Regions from separate parts of the Paenarthrobacter sp. 10L420 genome, predicted to be linked through region 2. Evidence: predicted binding sites of a transcription regulator. Region 2 holds the regulator's gene; the other holds the start of a gene.
What was found. The regulator HspR, encoded in region 2, represses chaperone genes until heat shock. The targets are predictions, from matches to a motif close to AAGTTGAGTCNNNNNGACTCAACTT.
Positions count from the first base shown of each region.

Region 1: the regulator HspR is predicted to act here: its motif matches at 5,035-5,059, upstream of clpB (ATP-dependent chaperone ClpB).

Region 1 is NZ_JBFTJK010000029.1:23,739-33,700, forward strand. It holds gene AC1DD5_RS23880 (2-phosphosulfolactate phosphatase) at 1-264, opposite strand, end outside; gene AC1DD5_RS23885 (DUF4031 domain-containing protein) at 261-1,130, opposite strand; gene AC1DD5_RS23890 (TOBE domain-containing protein) at 1,433-1,843, shown strand; gene modA (molybdate ABC transporter substrate-binding protein) at 1,840-2,628, shown strand; gene AC1DD5_RS23900 (ABC transporter permease) at 2,636-3,457, shown strand; gene AC1DD5_RS23905 (sulfate/molybdate ABC transporter ATP-binding protein) at 3,454-4,533, shown strand; gene AC1DD5_RS23910 (YciI family protein) at 4,558-4,893, opposite strand; gene clpB (ATP-dependent chaperone ClpB) at 5,097-7,754, shown strand; gene AC1DD5_RS23920 (septum formation family protein) at 7,764-8,543, opposite strand; gene AC1DD5_RS23925 (DUF3073 domain-containing protein) at 8,952-9,176, shown strand; gene AC1DD5_RS23930 (VOC family protein) at 9,479-9,962, shown strand, end outside.
Region 2 is NZ_JBFTJK010000009.1:21,470-31,431, forward strand. It holds gene AC1DD5_RS14405 (hypothetical protein) at 128-466, opposite strand; gene AC1DD5_RS14410 (CG0192-related protein) at 576-1,220, shown strand; gene AC1DD5_RS14415 (hypothetical protein) at 1,306-1,764, shown strand; gene AC1DD5_RS14420 (DUF3040 domain-containing protein) at 1,821-2,123, opposite strand; gene AC1DD5_RS14425 (carboxymuconolactone decarboxylase family protein) at 2,259-3,026, opposite strand; gene AC1DD5_RS14430 (MFS transporter) at 3,052-4,446, opposite strand; gene AC1DD5_RS14435 (nuclear transport factor 2 family protein) at 4,541-4,939, shown strand; gene AC1DD5_RS14440 (heat shock protein transcriptional repressor HspR) at 4,946-5,368, opposite strand; gene AC1DD5_RS14445 (DnaJ C-terminal domain-containing protein) at 5,379-6,353, opposite strand; gene AC1DD5_RS14450 (nucleotide exchange factor GrpE) at 6,546-7,205, opposite strand; gene dnaK (molecular chaperone DnaK) at 7,208-9,079, opposite strand; gene AC1DD5_RS14460 (hypothetical protein) at 9,448-9,771, shown strand; gene AC1DD5_RS14465 (DUF817 domain-containing protein) at 9,793-9,962, opposite strand, start outside.

The DNA of each region.
Region 1 (9,962 bases), on a different contig from region 2:
CAAACTCAGCCCTTCACCGCCACGCGGTCCGGCCAGCGCAGCCTGATGATGAGCGGCGAACTCACTCGCCGCAGCATCGCGCATCGGGTAGGGAAAAACGGCCGTCCCACGATCCACGGCGACGCTCACGCACGTCGTGAACGAAAGGACGTCAACCACAACAGCAAGGTCCGCCCGAGGCACTATGGCGCGGGCGCCGTCGAGCCCCCATTCGAACCGGACCGAGTACGGCAACTGACGCTGGGGCGCTCCCGGTTCGCTCATCCGAGTTCGGCGGTCAGGTTGCGGCGGGCTGCGTCAAGCCAGAGCGCCTTGGCCCGCTCACCATGGAAGAGAGGGTCCAGTGACAGCAGATGACGCACGACGGCGGCACGCCCCTTGGCGAAGTCGACGTCACTGATGTGGGCATAGTCTTCCCGGACGGCGGCCAGGTAGCGCGCGTAGGACTGTTCGTCGCCTCCGAGTACGGAGAGATCGGCATCGCAGAGGAGGGCTCCGGCATGGTCGCCGGGTTTGGGATTGTGTTCGGCGGTGAGCCGTACCAATCGGGCCACCTCGGCGACGTCTTCCGGGGCCAGACGCGCAGCAGTCAGTCGGTCCTCGGCAAGCCGCGCGGATTCTTCCTCGTCCTGCCCCGCGACACCTTCATAGACGGCGTCGTGGAACCAGGCCGCCAGCGTGACTGTGCGGGCAGGGAGGGCGGGTTCCGTCAAAACGTCCAGGGCTTCGAGAACGGCCAGCAAATGGGTCCGACTGTGGTACTTACGGCCGTCCTCGCCCCACCGTTCCAGTAGTTCCAAGCCGAGTTCCTCGTGCCCGGGGTAGGTGCTGTTCCATCGCTCCATCAGCGGAACGGTGAGGGCTTTGCTGCGATCGCGTGCTGGAATGCGAAGGCCGCTCGCGATGAGTTTCCGGACCAGGACCCTTGCCTCCACGGGAATGGCTCCAGCCGCTACGAGGTCGTTGTAGCGGCGTTCAGGAACGTCGTAGTGGTCGCCGTCGAACGCCCTTTCGGGGACTCCGGCCGCCTCGGCGAAAGCGTGAAGCTCGTCCAAGGACTTGTCTGATACCAGATGTGAAAACACGGTGCCGTGGGCGGGCCACAGGGGCGGATCGACATATACGGCCATTGGCAAAGTGTAAGCCAAACGATCCTTCCCAGTTACCGGTCGTCGGAGCGGCTACCGCCGAGCGTCCGCCCCGGAAGCACAGGCTTCACTGCCCGTGTGGTCACAGCAACTGGGAAGGAGCGTAGGAGTTCCTTGGCAACAGGTTACGGCTATGACTGCACGCCGGATAGAGTACGACGGCGGCCCGCACCGTTTGCCGCCCAGCGCACCAGCGGCGCTCTCGCTTGGAACTAGACAGTAACATTCCGTTTTGCGGAGCTATCACACAATAGAATCCGCAAATACGGACTTAGAATATTTTCATGCCGCAAATACGGATCTCCGAAGCAGCCCGGTTCCTTGGTGTCAGCGACGACACTGTGAGGCGGTGGACCGAGAACGGAACACTTACCGCCCGGAAGGACGCCGCGGGCCGACTCGCTGTGGATGGCTTGGAGCTCGCCAAGGTTGCCCGCGATCAGTCCCACCTTCCGGACGATCCCGCCCGTACAGGAAGCTCGGCCCGGAACCGCTTCGTCGGCCTGGTCACGGGCATTACCGCGGACAAGGTCATGGCACAGGTGGAGCTTCAATGTGGGCCGTTCCGTGTGGTGTCGTTGATGAGCAGTGAAGCCGTGCGCGAGCTTGGTCTGGAACTTGGGTCAGTGGCTACAGCGGTGGTGAAGGCAACAACTGTCATCATCGAAACGCCTCAGGGAAAGAGCGTCGTATGAGGAACACTCGCACGAAAGCCATGGCGCTCCTAGTCGCTTTGGCCGTGGCGGCCGGTACGGCGAGCTGTGCTTCAAACGCCACAGGCCCAGCGGCAACCGGGAATCAGCTGAACGGCAGCATCACCGTCTTCGCGGCAGCGTCCCTCAAAGCACCGTTCACTCAACTTGCCCAGGACTTCGAGTCCAAAAACCCCGGCACCAAAGTGAACCTTAGCTTCGCCGGTTCCTCAGACTTGGCAACGCAAATCACCCAGGGTGCACCAGCTGATGTGTTTGCCTCAGCCGATACCAAGAACATGACCAAGGTCTCGGACGCAAAACTCGTGGACGGCACCGCGACAAACTTTGCCACGAACTTACTGGAGATCGCTGTCCCGCCCAGCAACCCGGCGTCGATCTCTTCCTTCGCGGACCTGTCCAAGCCCGGCGTCAAAGTTGTGGTCTGTGCCAAACAGGTTCCTTGTGGTGCGGCCGCGGAGACGATAGAGAAGGCCTCCGGGACCACCTTGAGCCCGGTCAGCGAAGAGTCATCAGTCAGTGATGTGCTGGGCAAGGTCGTCTCGCAGGAAGCCGACGCCGGGCTGGTTTACGTGACGGACATCAAGGGTGCTGGGAGCAAGGTGAAGGGCATACCGTTTCCGGAGTCCGGCAAGGCCGTCAATACGTATCCGATCGCCACTGTGGGCACCAGCAAAAACAAGGACCTCGCCCGGGCCTTCATTGCCATGGTCACCGGCAGCGCGGGGCAGAAGGTCCTGGGCGACGCTGGCTTCGGCCCGTCGTAGGAACGCAATGAATCGAACTGGATACCACGGCATCCCACGGTGGATCTATGGAATCGCCGTTGTGGGCGGACTGCTGGTGATTCTTCCCCTGCTCGCGATGCTGGTGCGCGTGAACTGGTCCCAGTTCCTTCCGCTCATCACGTCGGAATCGTCGCTCGATGCGTTGGGCCTGAGCCTGAGGACGTCAGCAGCAAGCACCCTGTTGTGCATCGTGCTTGGTGTGCCGTTGGCCCTTGTCCTGGCCCGCGGGGAGTTTCCCGGGCAGAGGCTGCTGCGCTCCTTGGTGCTGTTGCCCCTCGTGCTGCCGCCCGTCGTCGGAGGTATCGCCCTGCTCTACACCTTCGGGCGGCAAGGTTTGCTGGGGAAGTCGCTCGAAATGGCCGGAATTCAGATCGCGTTCTCCACTACCGCCGTGGTGCTTGCACAAACATTCGTGGCCTTGCCGTTCTTGGTTGTCAGCCTCGAAGGCGCCCTGCGGACTGCGGGAAGCAAGTATGAGGCCGTGGCGGCGACCCTGGGCGCGCGGCCAACCACCGTCCTGCGCCGCGTCACACTGCCCTTGGTCCTGCCGGGGCTCGCGTCGGGCGCCGTTTTGTCCTTCGCGCGCAGCCTCGGGGAGTTTGGCGCTACCTTGACTTTCGCCGGCAGCTTGCAGGGCGTCACGCGCACACTGCCCCTGGAGATTTATCTTCAGCGCGAAACTGACGCTGACGCCGCCGTCGCACTGTCTCTGGTTTTGGTGGCGGTCGCCGCGGCAGTAGTGGGCCTGAGTTACGGTCGACGCCCCAGCAACACTGGTGCAAGCGCCCATGCGGACGTCCAGCCATGACGTTTGAACTGGAAGCGAGCCTTCCGTCCCGCAACTTCGACATGTCGCTTAAACTCTCCGATGGCGAAACGCTAGCCATTCTCGGTCCCAACGGCGCCGGAAAATCAACTCTTCTTGGGGTGATTTCGGGCCTGCTGCGGCCAGATTCCGGGAGTGCACAGATTGGCGGCCGGCAGCTTTTTGACCTCGACGGCGGCAATCACCAGTGGAACGCCCCGCACCTGCGCGGCACTGCGCTGCTCGCTCAGGAGGCACTGCTGTTTCCGCACCTGAACGTGCTGGACAACGTCGCCTTCGGGCCCCGCAGCAAGGGCAGATCCAAAGCCGCGGCCGGCGAAATCGCCCGGCTTTGGCTGACTGAGGTGGACGCCCTTCATCTGGAATCCCGCAAACCAGCAGAGCTATCCGGTGGCCAGGCACAGCGTGTGGCAGTTGCGAGGGCGCTCGCCACGGAGCCCGAGTTATTGCTCCTCGATGAGCCGATGTCGGCCCTGGATATCCATGCCGCACCACTGCTGCGCCGCGTCCTCAAACGGGTCCTGGATGGACGCAACGCCATCATCGTCACGCACGACGTCCTGGACGCCTACATGCTCGCCGATCGCGTCATTGTCGTGGAGAACGGGCGGATTTCCGAGGAAGGCCCAACCCGCCAAGTCCTCGAACGCCCTCGGAGCCACTTTGCGGCCGGGCTTGCAGGACTGAACCTCGTCAGCGGAATCATCTCCGAGCAGGGAATCACGACGCCGGATGGCCGGCTTTTCGCCGGACACCACGATCCGGAGTGGTCACCTGCACTCGGCCAGGCAGGCGTGGCGGCCTTCCCGCCGTCGGCCGTTTCCGTTTTTCTTGGCGAAGTGCACGGAAGCCCACGCAACTCCTTTCCTGTCACCGTCAGTGACTTGGAGCCGCACGGCGACCAGATCCGTGTCAGGGCGGGCGGACCGGGCGCGGGGGAGCGCGGCACGTTGTCCGCAGATATCACTCCTGCTGCCTCTGCCGATCTCGGCCTGGCACCGGGCGTGGACGTGCGGTTCGTCGTGAAGTCCGCGCTGGTCTGGATCTATCCGGCGTGAGGCCAGCCCCGACTGGTTGGGCAGTTACATGCCTGGAATGTCCAGGGCCTCGTAGACCTGGATGCTGGCTCCGGGCATCATCAGGTGCGGGTGGCCCTCCAGGAGAGCAAGGGCGCCGTCCATGTTTTCGGCCTGGAGGATGGTGTACCCCGCTACGCCTGTGTTGGTGTCGGAGACACCTGAGTTTGCCACTTCCTTACCTCCGCCCAGAGGCGTGCCAAGATCGATGATCCCGTCGCCGGCCTTGTTGGCCCAGTCCATCCAGACTTTCATGCCTTCGGCTGCTGACTCGGGGGAGGCTTCTTCCATTGCGGATTCGGCGGACTGGGGAGCGGTGTAAAGCGCCACGTACTTAGTCATGTCGTGTCCTTTCGATGTCATTTGGCGGTGAATCCGCCCGGTCACTGCCTGATCGTAGACCCCTGTTATTCACATAGCCATGGTTTCGTCTGGACAGGTGTTTCGCCGTGGGCAAACATGGAACACATGGGCCACAAAGCAAAGTTGAGCGTAGTAGACTCAACTTTGAAAGTATTGATCTTACTCCAGAAAGGGAGCTTTCGTTGGACGTCAAATTCACCACCAAAAGCCAGGAGGCCCTTTCTGCGGCCGCCATGAATGCCTCTACTGCCGGCAACCCGCAATTGGAGCCAGCACACCTGCTGAAGGCCCTCATGGACCAGCGCGAGGGCGTTGCTGTTGCACTCCTGCGCGCCACGGGTGCCGATCCTGATGCCGTGAGCGTTCAGGCCAGTTCGGCCATCAAGTCGCTGCCGTCCTCTTCGGGCAGCTCGGTCCAGCAAGCCCAGCTCTCCCGGCAGTCCATGCAGGCCATCCAGGCTGCCCAGAATGAGGCCGACAAACTCGGCGATTCCTTTGTCTCTACTGAGCACCTGCTCTTGGGGCTTTCGGCTGGCAGTGACACGGTTGGAAAGTTATTGCGCGACGCCGGTGCCTCCCACGAAGCACTGCTTGCCGCGCTGCCGGGTGTCCGGGGCGATCGAAAGGTCAACTCGCCGGATCCCGAAAATACGTTCCAGGCCTTGGAGAAGTTCGGCACGGACCTCACTGCTATTGCCCGCTCAGGGAAGCTGGACCCGGTCATTGGGCGTGACAGCGAAATCCGTCGCGTGGTTCAGGTCCTGAGCCGGCGCACCAAGAACAACCCGGTACTGATTGGTGAGCCTGGCGTAGGTAAGACCGCGGTAGTCGAGGGCCTCGCCCAACGCATGGTTGCCGGCGACGTCCCGGAGAGCCTCCGCGGCAAGACCCTCATTGCCTTGGACATGGCCTCCATGGTTGCGGGCGCCAAATACCGCGGTGAATTCGAGGAGCGGCTCAAAGCGGTTCTGGAGGAGATCAAGAACTCCAACGGCCAGATCGTCACATTCATCGATGAAATCCACACGGTAGTTGGAGCTGGCGCAACGGGCGACAGCGCGATGGATGCGGGCAACATGCTCAAGCCGATGCTGGCCCGCGGCGAGTTGCGGCTCATTGGTGCCACCACCCTGGACGAGTACCGCGAAAACATCGAGAAGGACCCTGCCTTGGAACGCCGCTTCCAGCAGGTTTACGTGGGCGAGCCGAGCGTCGAGGACACCATCGGCATTCTGCGCGGCCTCAAGGAACGGTACGAGGCCCACCACAAGGTGGCCATCGCCGACTCTGCCCTGGTGGCAGCTGCAACCCTGTCCAACCGGTACATCTCGGGCCGTCAGCTCCCGGACAAAGCGATCGACCTCGTGGACGAGGCCGCATCACGGCTTCGGATGGAGATTGACTCAGCGCCGGAGGAGATCGATCAACTCCGCCGTTCCGTCGATCGCCTCACCATGGAAGAACTGGCCCTGCAGGGCGAGACTGATCCTGCATCCGTTGAGCGGTTGGCTGCCCTTCGCGCTGACATGGCGGACAAGAAGGAAGCACTCAGGGCCCTCAACGCCCGTTGGGAAGCTGAGAAGGCCGGACTCAACCGGGTTGGTGACCTCAAAGCCAAGATCGACGAACTGAGGTCAGCCGCCGAAAAGTACCAGCGCGAAGGCGACCTCGAGTCGGCGTCGCGGATACTTTATGGCGAACTGCCCGCCCTCGAACGGGAGCTCAATGCGGCTGCCGAGGAGGAATCCGCCCGGGGCGACGCAAAGCCCGAACTCATGGTCGCAGAGGATGTGACAGCAGACGACATTGCGGAGGTTATCTCGGCGTGGACCGGCATTCCCGCTGGGCGCATGCTGCAGGGTGAATCTCAAAAGCTGCTGCATATGGAAGAGGAACTCGGTAAGCGCCTGATCGGCCAAACCAAGGCTGTACAGGCAGTTTCGGACGCCGTCCGCCGCGCGCGGGCGGGCATCAGCGACCCCAACCGCCCCACGGGCTCGTTCCTGTTCCTTGGCCCCACCGGCGTCGGCAAGACCGAGCTCGCAAAGGCCTTGGCCGACTTCCTCTTTGACGACGAACGGGCCATGATCCGGATCGACATGTCCGAGTACGGAGAGAAACACTCTGTCGCACGCTTGGTTGGTGCCCCTCCGGGATACGTCGGCTACGAGGAAGGTGGTCAGCTGACGGAAGCCGTGCGTCGCCGCCCGTACTCCGTTGTGCTGCTCGACGAGGTAGAGAAGGCCCACCCAGAGGTGTTTGACATCCTCCTGCAGGTTCTGGATGATGGCCGTCTCACAGATGGTCAAGGGCGGACGGTGGACTTCCGCAATACGATCCTGGTGCTGACGTCCAACTCCGGAAGCCAGTTCCTGGTGGACCCGTCCCTCGATGCCAAAGCCAAGCGTGATGCCGTCATGGCCGTGGTACAGGCCTCGTTCAAGCCGGAGTTCCTGAACCGTTTGGACGAGATCGTGCTGTTCGACCCCCTGTCCGTCGAGGAGCTGGCCCGGATCGTGGAACTTCACGTTGCCGAACTCACCAAGCGTCTGCGGGACCGCCGCTTGACCCTCGAGGTGAGCGACGGAGCCCGCGCCTGGCTCGCCATGTCCGGCTATGACTCGGCGTACGGCGCGCGGCCTCTGCGACGTCTCGTCCAGCGCGAAATCGGAGACCGCCTGGCCAAGGAGATCCTTGCCGGAACGATCACCGATGGCGACACCGTCTTGGTGGATACTGCGGCCGACGTCGATGAACTCACCATTGAGGGATTTGAGTCGCTGACAGGTCCTGACGGCGGCCCGTCTGTGGGCACTGGGCTACTGGTTCGTAAGAAGTAGGTCGGCGGGCTACTTATTGAGGAGGTCTTCCTTGATGGTGTTGCCCGAATCCACAACGATGAAGCAATCAACGCGGCGGTCGCCCCGATCCCAACTGGTGGTGCTCGGGTAGACGTTCTGCTGAAGTAGTACGTACTTGTCGGCCGCCTCGTGATTAAGCTTTACGTTGCCGCAGACTTCACGGCCCTTGTCCTTCAGCGCGTTCGTGCCGGGGAAGGAATCGTCCGCTGGGTATGTGTGGACGGCGCCCAGTTGGGCTGAATGCTCGGTGTCACAGGGCACGGCCCGGGCTTTGGATGCGTTGGGGTCGAAGTCGGCAAAGCAATCGCCTACCTGGAAATCCTTGGCTTCTGTATCCCGCGGTAATGGGCCAAGGCTTGCCGTGGGGCTCGGGGTAGCCACAACAGCCTGAGGCCGTGTACCCAACAGGTTCAGCAGCACCCAGATCACGACGCCGATGAGCACCAGGACACCGACCACGATTGCGCCGATGACAAAACGCTGGCGTTTTACCGGGTCCCCGTGCGGGGCGGGTTGGGGCTGCTGGAGGGGATCCCCTGTCCGGGAGGGATCCCCGGGCTGGCCGGGGTGGTCTGGCTGGCCGGAGTAGTCTGGCTGGCCGGGCTGCTCCGGCTTGCCGGGGTGCTGGGACTGACCGGAGTATGCCGGCAGCGCAGGATCAGGCTGGTCGCTGGGGTTGGGTACGAAGTCCGGATCAAGATCCGGTGCAGGATCAGGCTGCAGGCCTGAAGCCTCGGGTTGTGTTTCCGAGGCTTGCTTCGGCTGCACACCTGGGGCCTGCGGCGGCTGCACACCTGGGGCCTGCGGTGGCTGCACACCTGGGGCCTGCGGCGGCGTGGGCGGTACCCTGGGCGCAGGTGGCACCCCGGCCTCTCCTTTATCGCGTTTTTCGCGCGGTGAATCATCACGTGGTGGGGTGTTGTCCTCGCTCATATCCCGGAGTCTGCCTTCCTGCTTTGGAGCCGCATTGAGGCAGACTCTACCCAATTTTTTGGTGTATTGGAGGTGGTGGGGAGCGGTTTGGACCGTAGTTGTACCCGATGCAGGTCCGGGGTGGCACGCAGGCACCCTCGAAAGCATGTAATCTAGACATACGACAAATTGACCAAACATTCCGGGGCCTCACCGATAGCCAAGGTGACCACCTCCGGTCCAAGTACAAAAGGGGGTCACGCCATGGGGCGCGGCCGTCAAAAGGCAAAAGCTACCAAGCAGGCTCGGGACATCAAGTACTACTCCCCGAACACTGACTACTCGGCACTTGAGCGTGAGCTCACGGGCCCATCGAGTCGTGTAAAGAGCCACTTCCCCGAAGATCCCCCGGAGCCGGACTACTCGGCTTATGAGGACAAGTACGCGGAAGACGATGACGACGAGGTAGACACCCGCCGTATCGGATAGCTGTCGCAAACAATCGGTGCCTCTGGCACTGACTTGCGTACCGCCGTCGTACATTAAGGTCGTCGCGCATCTTCGGATGCCGAATATCTCTGAAAGAGGCCCGCAGGGCACGCCATTCATTGGCGTACCCTGCGGGCCTTTTTTCGCATCAGTACCACTGGGTAATGCGGCCCACGTCTGGCGCAAGCAGTGGAAGCGCCATAGCGTAGTCCCCATGGACTCCGACGCGGGGTCAGTTAGGGCCCATTCCAGGCCTCAACATGGGCCACAAGTGACCCCGCGTTGCTAGGAAAGGGAACGGCATGCCGGCGGTCGAGAGTTACAAGCAGGGGACACCATGTTGGGTGGACCTGTCCTCCACCGACGTCGAGGTTTCCCGGAGGTTTTACAGTGAGCTCTTTGGCTGGGAGCTGGATCCCATGGACGCCGGCAACGGCATGACTTACTACATGGCAAAACTCCACGGCCGGAACGTTGCCGGCATGATGCAGCAAATGCCGGATGCGCCGGAGGGAATGCCGTCCTACTGGGCCAACTACATCGCCGTGGACTCAGCGGATGAGGCAGCGGAACGGGCTGTGGCGGCAGGCGGGTCGATCTTGTTCGAGCCTGACGACGTGCCGAATGGCAGCGGACGGATGTTATTCGCCATAGATCCCACGGGTGCACAGATCGGCTTCTGGGAAGCTGGAACGCATCCCGGATCCGGTTTGGTCAACGAGCCTGGCACCATGATATGGAACGAACTACAGACGGACGACGTCCCCAAGGCCGTGAAGTTCTACG
Region 2 (9,962 bases):
CGGATGTTCTCTCACATCCCGACGTCTTTTCCCGGATGTTCTTTCACATCATGTGAGAGAACGTCCGGGTTTAAAGGCTGTGATGTGAGAGAACATCGGGGTTGTAGCAGTCAGGCCACGGGCGTCATTAGCCGCGGCAGAGCTCGCCGTACTTGGTGCCGGCTTCCTGGTAGGCGGCGGAAAGCTCACCCATCTTGTTCTCGTCCGGGGATTCCTTCACGAGTTCATCCGAGTATTCAAGGATGGCCGTGACCACGGGCTTCATCTCATTGGAAGCAACCGGTTCAATCGGGCGGATGGCGTTGGCGACGCGAATGGTTGCGGTCTTGCTGGCGTTGCTCGGGAGGCTGGCAACGGCGACACCCACCCGGTCACACGTTTCTGCGGTGGTCAGCTGCGGCGAAGAGCAAGCTGAAGCCGTGGCAAGCAGCCCGGCAGCGATCAGGACAGTGGTGAGTTTCTTCATGATTCCCTCAATAGTCGGCGCGTCACTTCGATTGTAAACAGTGCAGGGGCGAGGCCGCGCATCGGGACCCGTATCGAACAGCACGCCGCCCTGGCCTAGGCTGGAGAACATGGCGATCATTCACAAGGCAACCCTGTCCCCGTCCAAGCTCGAACTCATCGCTGGATACCTGCCGACACAGCCCTGGTTCGTCCAGGAAGGTGCCCCGGAGCTCATCGGAGCCTACCGTTTTGACGACCCCGCCGGCGAGGTCGGGCTCGAGACACATGTCGTCGCTGCGGGAGAGCGGATCTATCAGGTCCCCCTGAGCTATAGGGGCTACGAACTGGCCGGCGCCCAAGAATGGCTCATCGGCACCATGGACCACTCCGTCCTCGGCAAGCGGTGGGTCTACGACGCCTGCGCCGACCCCGTTTACGTCAAGGCCCTCGCCACTGCCATCCTCACCGGCCAGGAAGAGGCTGCACTGATCGTCGACGGCGAACGCGAGCCCCGGCCCAGCACGGTCAACGTGAAGGGAAGCGGAACGCTCGACGTCGGTGTCCCCGCCTTGAGTGCCTCGGCCCCGGTATCGGGCAGTGGCGTGACCATCATTGATGCTGGTGAGCTTCGCTTGAAGGTATCGCGGGTTGTCGATGTTGATTCTTCGGCCAGCGCAGCTGCATCTCCGGAGCTCCACAGCGAGTTGATCCTCAGCGGGAAGTGGGCCGGACTGGAGAAGCCTGTGGAGCTGGCAGCGGTAATCCGGACCTGAACGAGCGTTGTGTTCGGGCACCTGTTGGTCCCGCGGCCCGCGGCGTAGTCTGGCAACGGGGCCATCTACTCCGTGAGGGGTTCACATGTACAAAGCACAAAACATCATTCCCGCAGTCCAGGACCTGGCCGGCGAGTGGGTGAAGCACGCAGCGGAGGGCACGTCGTCGCAAGCGGATGCAGTTGTGGGGTGGGCGTTGTCCCGGATCAATCACGCCGACGTTCCATCTGTGGTGCACGGTGTGATGCTCACACTGACCGGGAACCGTAAAGCCGCAAAAAGGGCTCAGCGCACCGCGGCCAGAGCGGTCAAGAGAACAACGCAAACTTTGAGCCGCCGCACCAGTCAGCGGAGTTCCCCGCGTGCCGGATGGATGGTTGCCCTCGCAGTTGCTGGCGTCGGCGCAGGGCTTGTGCTCGCATGGCGAATGATGGTGCCTCCCGGGGAGCCTGTCCCTGCCAAACCGGCCGCGCAGACGGCCAAGCCGACCACGCCGAATGACCTCGCTGCTTCGCCTACGGATGTGCCACCGGAGACGTACTGAAGCTGGCCGGACGTACTGAAGCTGGCCGGATTTCTACCGGCTGGCCCGGTGCCGGGCTAGTCGGGCTTGCCCTCATCGTGTCGGCGAGTCCGTCTCCTGAGGACCATCCTGCTGAACAGTAAGTAGGCGCCTGTTCCAGCGAGCAGGAACCCGACCACACCCACAAGGACGAGTTGTGTGATGATCCCGGCAATGACCATCGCGAAACCGGCCAAAACTGCCAGGACACCAAAAACTGAGCGCGCCACTGCACCGCGGGGGCGCCCCGACTTCAGCTGGAGGTCCAAGTCAGGATCCGATGAAGCGAGATCCCGCTCAAGCTCTTCCAAACTCCTGCGTTCTTCATCCGACAACGACATCGGAATCTTCCCTCACTACACGAGCATGGGACGCTTTCCAGCGCCTACACGCCAACCACTAGCACGTGCCCTTCTTGCCGTGCCATGACTTTATTATCGTCCTTTTATGGCCACTATCCACAGCTAAAGCCAGCCCTACCCTGCGTTGGATGCCGGCACCGTCTCGTTGAGTACGCGCAGGGCGTTGAGCGTACGGGGATACCCAATGTACGGCAGCAATTGCGTGATGACGTCCAGCATCAGCCCGCGGCTGTTCCCTACGTTCAGATTCGCGAGAATGTGCCCCTTGACCTGTGGCTCGCAGCCGCCAAGGGAGACAAGCATGGACAACGTGAGGAGTTCACGCCTCGGAACATCAATGCCGGTGCGTGTCAGATAGTCGCCGAAGCAGTTCCCGGCAAGGTACTCCTGGAAGTGCATTTCATCAGCTGAAGCAGCTGCACGCATATCGTCGATGCGTTCTGCGCCTGCGATCTCCCTCTGGATAGCCAGACCTTTCTCCCCTCGGTCTTTCGGGGTAGTGGTGGACTGGCCTGAAACAGGTAGTTCCACGCCGTGCTCCTTGAGGATTTCATTGGTGGCGTGCAGGAAGTCGGAAACCTTGCCCATGCCGACGTAGGGGACGGCTTGGTAGACAAGTTCCTTCACCTCCACCGGGGTCACTCCCACCGTAAGCGCGGCTCCAAGCAAGGCACGGTAGTCACCCATTGCTTGTGACGCGATAAGAGCGGCGAGCTGAACCATGAGCCTCGTCCGTGTATCCAGTTTTCCGCGACTCAATACCTCGTCGAAAGCGAAGTTGTTGAAAATCTCGACGAGCTCGGGGTCTGTAACCGCCAAGGCTGGGAGCTGACCGGGGAAAAGTTCGTCGTGATTCCGTCGTGCCGTTTCGCTGGGTGCCATCGTGGGCCTCTCTTTCACTGATTCGTTAGGCGATGTCATTAGTGGTTCGGCGGATGAAAGCGCTGGCGATCGCCGTCACCAAGAGAAGCAGCGCAGCGATCAGCAGGCTCACTTGCAGACCGGGCACAAATCCGGCGGGGCCTGCGAGAAGCGCGCCGAAGACCGCAACTCCCACGGCTCCGCCAAGTTGCCGAAAGGTATTGAAGACCGCACTGGCCGTACCCGATCGGTGAGCCGGGACGCTATCCAGAACGTGCGCCGTCACGGGAGGCATGGCCAACGCTCCACCCACCCCAATCGGCACGAGCAATATGGTCACTGCCATCAACGATCCCAAAGGAACTGCCAGAAGCATTCCCAGAAGACCGACGACCATCAGCAGCTGCCCAATCATTGCCGGAACCCTTGGTCCAAACCTCGCGGCCATGCGCCCCGCAGCGACATTGCTGACGGCGATGAGGACGGAGGCGGGAAGAAAAGCCATTCCAGCAAGCAAAGGGGACAGGCCTAGATGTTGTTGAAGGAACAGGCTGATGACGAACACCATTCCGTACCAACCAACCATGAAGCTGAAACCCACCGCCAGGGCGATTCGCAGCCCAGACGACTGGAACAGGTCCAAAGGCATCATGGGATGTTGGCCCCGGGCCTGGGCCAGGAGGAAAACGGTGATCGCAAGGACTGCGCCGCCCAGGGAAAGCATGACCCCAGGGTCCGCGAACCCAAGAACCCCTCCTTCGATGAGCCCGAAAATGAGGGCCGCTACGCCAATGAGCGCGGCTATCTGTCCCAACCAGTCGAACGTTGCCGGCCGCACCGGTGACACAGGAACCTTGACCAGCAATGCGACGGCGACGATGCCCACTGGGACATTGATCACGAAGACGAGGCGCCAGTCCACGGTTGTGAGCAAACCGCCCAGTGCTGGTCCGGCTGCAGCTGCTACCGCTCCCCCAAGCGCCCAGACGCCAATGGCCCGCGCGCGTTGGGTTGCACCCGGGAACGCCTCCCGGATCAGTGCCATTGACGGCGGCAACATCAGTGAGGCTGCGGCACCCTGAACAAACCTGGCGACGATCAACACCCACAGAGCTGGGGCGACGGCGCAGGCAGCCGAGGCCAGCCCGAAGAGCACCAGCCCGAGCGTAAAGGCCCTTTTAGCGCCGATGCGGTCAGAAAGGTTGCCGGCAAACAGCAACAAGGACGCAAACATCAGCGTGTAGCCGTCCACGATCCACTGTTGCCCGGCGGTGCCCCCACCAAGTTGCGAACCGATCGTAGCCAACGCAACATTGACGATTAGTGCATCAAGGGTGATCACGAAGAACCCGAGCATCGATACGGCAAGCGCGAATCGGCGGGAGGTGGAAGTCTTCGGGGGCAAAGCCCTGATTTGGCTGGGATTGCTGGTTGAGGTCACGTATCAATGACACTCCTTTTGGTGGCGGCGCGGGAGTGTCCGCTGTTACGGGTTCTGGCAGTACCTCCTTTGCGTGCGGGAGCATACTGGGGACATGACCGAGAACGATGAGTTCCTTGCTTGGGTCAGGACCACGCTTTATCACGCTGAGGTGGCCCTCCTCAACGGAGACTCCGCTCCGCGTCGGGCAATTTGGTCCAGCCACGAGCCCGTAAGCGTCCTGGGCGCCTGGCGCAACGCCGTCGGGCAGGAAGAAGTCGGCCGGCTTTTCACAGATCTGGCCAACAGGTTCTCCGACTGCACTGCCTACTCATTCGAGCTGCAGGCCTACGACGTCGTTGGCGACATGGCCTACACCGTTGGTTTGGAGCGATCCTCAATCTCGGTCACCGGGCAGCAGGCGAGCCAGGTTCTGAGGGCCACTCAGGTCTACCGCCGCGAGGATGGCGAGTGGAAGGTTGCGCACCGGCATGCCGACACGGTCGTGGAGTGAGATGACCTACTGCTCTGGCCGCGGCCTCCACACCACAACGGCTTGCGACCTCGCACGGGGACGTTGACCGCGGGCCAGACTGACGACGTCGCCCGCTGCTCCGGCCGCGAAAATACGCGTGTCCAACGGGCTACGGCGGCGGGTAAGTTCTTCTGTGAGCTCAGCGACTCGGTACTGCAACGCCGCTACCTGGTTTTCAAGGTCCAGGATGCGCCTGATGCCTTCGAGTGAGACGCCGGACTGGGAGAGGCGCTGGACCTCCCGCAGCTTATCGACGTCGTTCTGGGAGTACCGCCGGGACTTCCCGGGGGCACGGCTGGGCGAGACAATGCCCAGACGATCGTACTGGCGCAACGTCTGCGGATGCATGTCGGCAAGCTCCGCGGCGACGGAGATGACAAAGATCGGCTGGTTGACGTCGATTGCCATGACCGTCTCCTTATAACCGGGCCTTCGCGGCCAGATCGTGACGCGGGTTGGCGTCGGTGGTCGCGGCAGCAAATGCCTTCACGGCCTCCTCCGCTTCCTTGTTCAGGTTCTGGGGGACGGCGACGTCGATAGTCACCAGCAGGTCACCGGTCGCCTTGGACGTTTTCACGCCGCGGCCCTTGACCCGGAGGGTGCGACCGGACGGCGTCCCGGCCGGGACGCGTACCTTCACGGTGTCGCCGTCGATCGTTGGAACATCGATAGTCGCGCCGAGCGCAGCTTCTGCGAAGGTGACGGGCACGTGGATGCGGATGTTGTCGCCGTCGCGCTGAAAAAACTCGTGGGGCTTCACATTCACGGTGATGATGAGGTCACCGTTTCCGGCGGGACCAACGTTGCCCTTGCCCCGTTGCCGCACCTTCTGCCCGTCCTTGATGCCCGCGGGAATCTTGACGTCGATCACGTGGCCGTTGCTTTCACGCAGGCTCACAGTAGTGCCCTTGATGGAACCGGCAAACGAGATGGACGTCGTCGCAGTGCGATCCGAGCCCTTCTGCGGGGCCCGCTGGAACCCGGTCTGGCCACCACCGAAGCCACCCCCAAACAAGTCAGCAAACTCCGGAGGGATACCACCGGCACCCGAAGGCTGTCGCCCGCCGCCACCAAACAAACCACCGAACAGGTCCTCGAACCCACCGTTGGCGCCAGCACCACCACGCCCGGCGCCGGCACCCGGAGCGAACCGGGCACCACCCATGGCACGGATAGCGTCGTACTGCTGCCGGTCCTCAGGGTTGGACAACACCGAGTAGGCCTCGGAAATGTCCTTGAACTTCTTCTCCGCAGCTGCATTCCCCGAGTTCGTATCAGGGTGATGCTCGCGGGCTAGCTTGCGGTAAGCCTTCTTAATATCCGCGTCGGACGCGTCCTTGGCAATACCAAGGATCGCGTAAAAATCCTTTTCAACCCAGTCCTGGCTGGCCAAGAGCGTTTCCTTTCAAATCAATAAACAAGCACCTGCGTCCACCCACCTTAGGCGAGTCGACCGCCGAGCCGTAGCGGATGAGGGGGCCCGGGAGTGGCATCGGGCCTGCCGAAGCCGGGTGGCCAAGGATCGCAGATCCTCGGTCACCCGGCGAAGGGGCGGGGCCCCCTCATCCGCGAAGGCGGAAGGTGACTACGCCGGTACAGCCACGATCACTTGGGCCGCGCGCAGGACACGCTCGCCGGAACGGTATCCCGAGCGCAGCACCTGGCTGACCGTGTCCACGTCGATGTCCTCGCCGGGCTGCTGGATGAGTGCTTCGTGGATGGTGGGGTCGAATTCGACACCTGTTTCCGCGATGCGTTCCAGTCCGTACGTCTTCAGCGCGTTCTCCAGTTTGGTGGCGATGGCGGCGAAGGGGCCGTCTTCGAGGTCACCGTGCTGGCGGGCGGCGTCGACGTCGTCCAGCACCGGGAGCAGGGAGTTCAGGACGCCGATGACGGCCATCTCCCCTGCTACGGCGCGGTCGCGTTCGACGCGCTTGCGGTAGTTGACATACTCAGCCTGAAGGCGAAGGAGGTCATTTCGGAGCTCCGCTGCCTGGGCTTCAGCCGCGGCGCCGGAGGCTACCGACTCCTCGGCCGGGACCTCTACCCCGTTGAGGATTTCCTCAGCCTGGGAGAGAGCGTCACCTTCCGTGGGGGCGGTGTTGCCTTCGGTGGGAGCAGCAGCTTCGCCTTCGGGGTGGCGGGCAGCCCCGGTTTCCGGGTCAACCTTGCGGTTGTCCCGAATTACGGGCTTGCGGGGCTCGTTTCCTTCAGAGTGCTCTGCTTCGTTGCCGTGGTGGGGCATGGCTACTTCTTCGCTTCGTCTTCGTCGATGATTTCAGCGTCGACGATGTCTTCGTCGGACGCACCGGAACCAGCGCCGCCGGCCGGAGCACCTTCAGCACCGGCACCCGGAGCGTCTGCTGCGGCTGCCTGCGAGTAGATGGCTTCGCCGAGCTTGGTCTGAGAAGCCTGGAGCTTCTCGAAGGCCGTCTTCACAGCGGCGTCGTCGGTGCCTTCCAGCGCGGACTTGAGGGCGTCGACGTCGGCCTTGACCTCGGTCTTGACCTCTTCCGGCAGCTTGTCGTCGTTGTCGGCGATCAGCTTGTCCACAGAGTAGGCGAGCTGCTCGGCGGAGTTACGGGTGTCTGTAGCTTCGCGGCGGGCCTTGTCCTCTGCGGCGTGCTCCTCGGCTTCACGGACCATGCGGTCGATGTCTTCCTTGGAGAGCGCCGTACCACCAGTGATGGTCATGGACTGTTCCTTGCCGGTGCCCTTGTCCTTGGCGGACACGTGGACGATGCCGTTGGCGTCGATGTCGAAGGTGACCTCGACCTGCGGGACGCCGCGGGGTGCCGGAGCGATGCCGGTCAGTTCGAACGTGCCCAGCGGCTTGTTGTCGCGGGTGAATTCACGCTCGCCCTGGAAGACCTGGATGGCCACGGACGGCTGGTTGTCATCTGCCGTGGTGAAGGTCTCGGAACGCTTGGTGGGGATAGCCGTGTTGCGCTCGATGAGGTGCGTCATGACGCCACCCTTGGTTTCGATGCCGAGGGACAGCGGCGTGACGTCGATGAGGAGGACGTCCTTGCGCTCACCCTTCAGGACACCGGCCTGGAGTGCAGCACCGACGGCTACAACTTCGTCCGGGTTGACGCCCTTGTTGGGCTCCTTGCCGCCAGCAAGTTCCTTGACCAGCTCAGAGACAGCGGGCATACGGGTGGAGCCACCGACGAGCACGATGTGATCGATGTCGGAGACCTTGATGCCGGCTTCAGCGATGACGTCGTGGAACGGCTTCTTGGTGCGGTCCAGCAGGTCCTTGGTGAGGTCCTGGAACTTGGCGCGGGTCAGCTGCTCGTCCAGGTGGACCGGGCCGTCGGGGGTGACGGACAGGTACTGGAGGGAGATGTTGGTGCTGGTGGAGGAAGAGAGTTCCTTCTTTGCCTGCTCTGAAGCTTCGCGGAGACGCTGGAGGGCGATCTTGTCCTTGGAGAGATCGATGCCCTTGATCTTGAGCTGGTTCAGCAGCCATTCGACGACGCGGTTGTCCCAGTCGTCGCCACCGAGGCGGTTGTCACCTGCGGTTGCGCGGACCTGGATGGTGGAGAAGTTGTCTTCGTCCTTGCCGACTTCGAGAAGGGAGACGTCGAAGGTACCGCCACCGAGGTCGAAGACCAGGATGAGTTCGTCTTCCTTGCCCTTGTCCAGACCGTAAGCCAGTGCAGCCGCGGTGGGCTCGTTGACGATGCGGAGGACGTTGAGGCCTGCGATTTCGCCGGCTTCCTTGGTGGACTGGCGCTCGGCGTCGTTGAAGTATGCCGGAACGGTGATGACGGCGTCGGTGACCTTTTCACCCAAGTAGCTCTCGGCGTCGTTCTTGAGCTTCATGAGGATACGCGCGGAGATTTCCTGCGGCGTGTACTTCTTGTCATCGATGGCGACAGACCAGTCGGTGCCCATGTGGCGCTTGACGGAAGCGATGGTGCGGTCGATGTTGTTGACGGCCTGGCGCTTGGCGATCTCGCCAACCAGGACTTCGCCAGACTTCGAGAACGCAACGACCGACGGCGTGGTGCGGCCGCCTTCTGCGTTGGCGATGACGGTGGGCTCGCCACCTTCAAGGACAGAGACCACGGAGTTAGTGGTTCCGAGGTCGATACCTACTGCACGTGACATATCTTGTTTCCTTTCAATGGCCGATGTTCGAGATTGCCCCCGGCACCGGTCCGCTGGGCGGTTGGGTTATCGGGAGCCCACTCAACAATCGGCTAGTTGAGCGTTCTGCACTCAACTGTACTCAGCCTCGTTTCAATGTCAATCCAAAGTTGAGTCAAGTACGCTCAACTTTGGCTTTGGTGCCGAAATTTCCCCCAGAAGTACACGGTTCAGGGGCTGGTTTCGCCCTGCGTGAACTGGCAGACTTGCGCGATGGAGCTCGCGGGATTCGTGCCGCGCTATAGCCTGCGGAGAAGCGTGGAGACACAGAACGGAGGCTCGCTATGGTCCGGAGACACCCATTTCTTGTGCTGGCCATCTTCTTAAGCTTGAGCTGGTTCGTTCTGGTTGGGTTCCTGGACCGCGGACTCCTGAACCACAATGCTGGGGGCATTTCCGGGCTCTGCCTCGGCGAATATCTTCCCGCCGGAACCATCCATAACCCCGAGGGCTCACCCGTACCACCCCGGGGAGAGTATGCCTTCCTGCCTTTGGGGATCGAGTGCACTTTCACGATGACTGACGGCACTCATCAGCAGTCCGTCCACCCGCGAATTATGCAGATCATTCTTGGTGCATTGCCCGCGGCCGCGGTTCTGGCATGGGGAGTGGCTAGGGCTTCAGCGTCAATTCGCAGGAGTAGGGCTGCCTGACGACGCGCAAACTGCCCAGCGTCACTCCGGCGGGCGGGCGACACGAATATCCGGGTGTCCCTGGCGAATGTGGGTGGCGCCAGGGGTTTGGGTGGCGCTAGCCGTTTGTGCGGCGCTGGCCGGCGGCGACTCCGGTTTGTACACCCACGCCACGAGCACCACGGAAATGATCATCAGCAAGAACCAGGCAA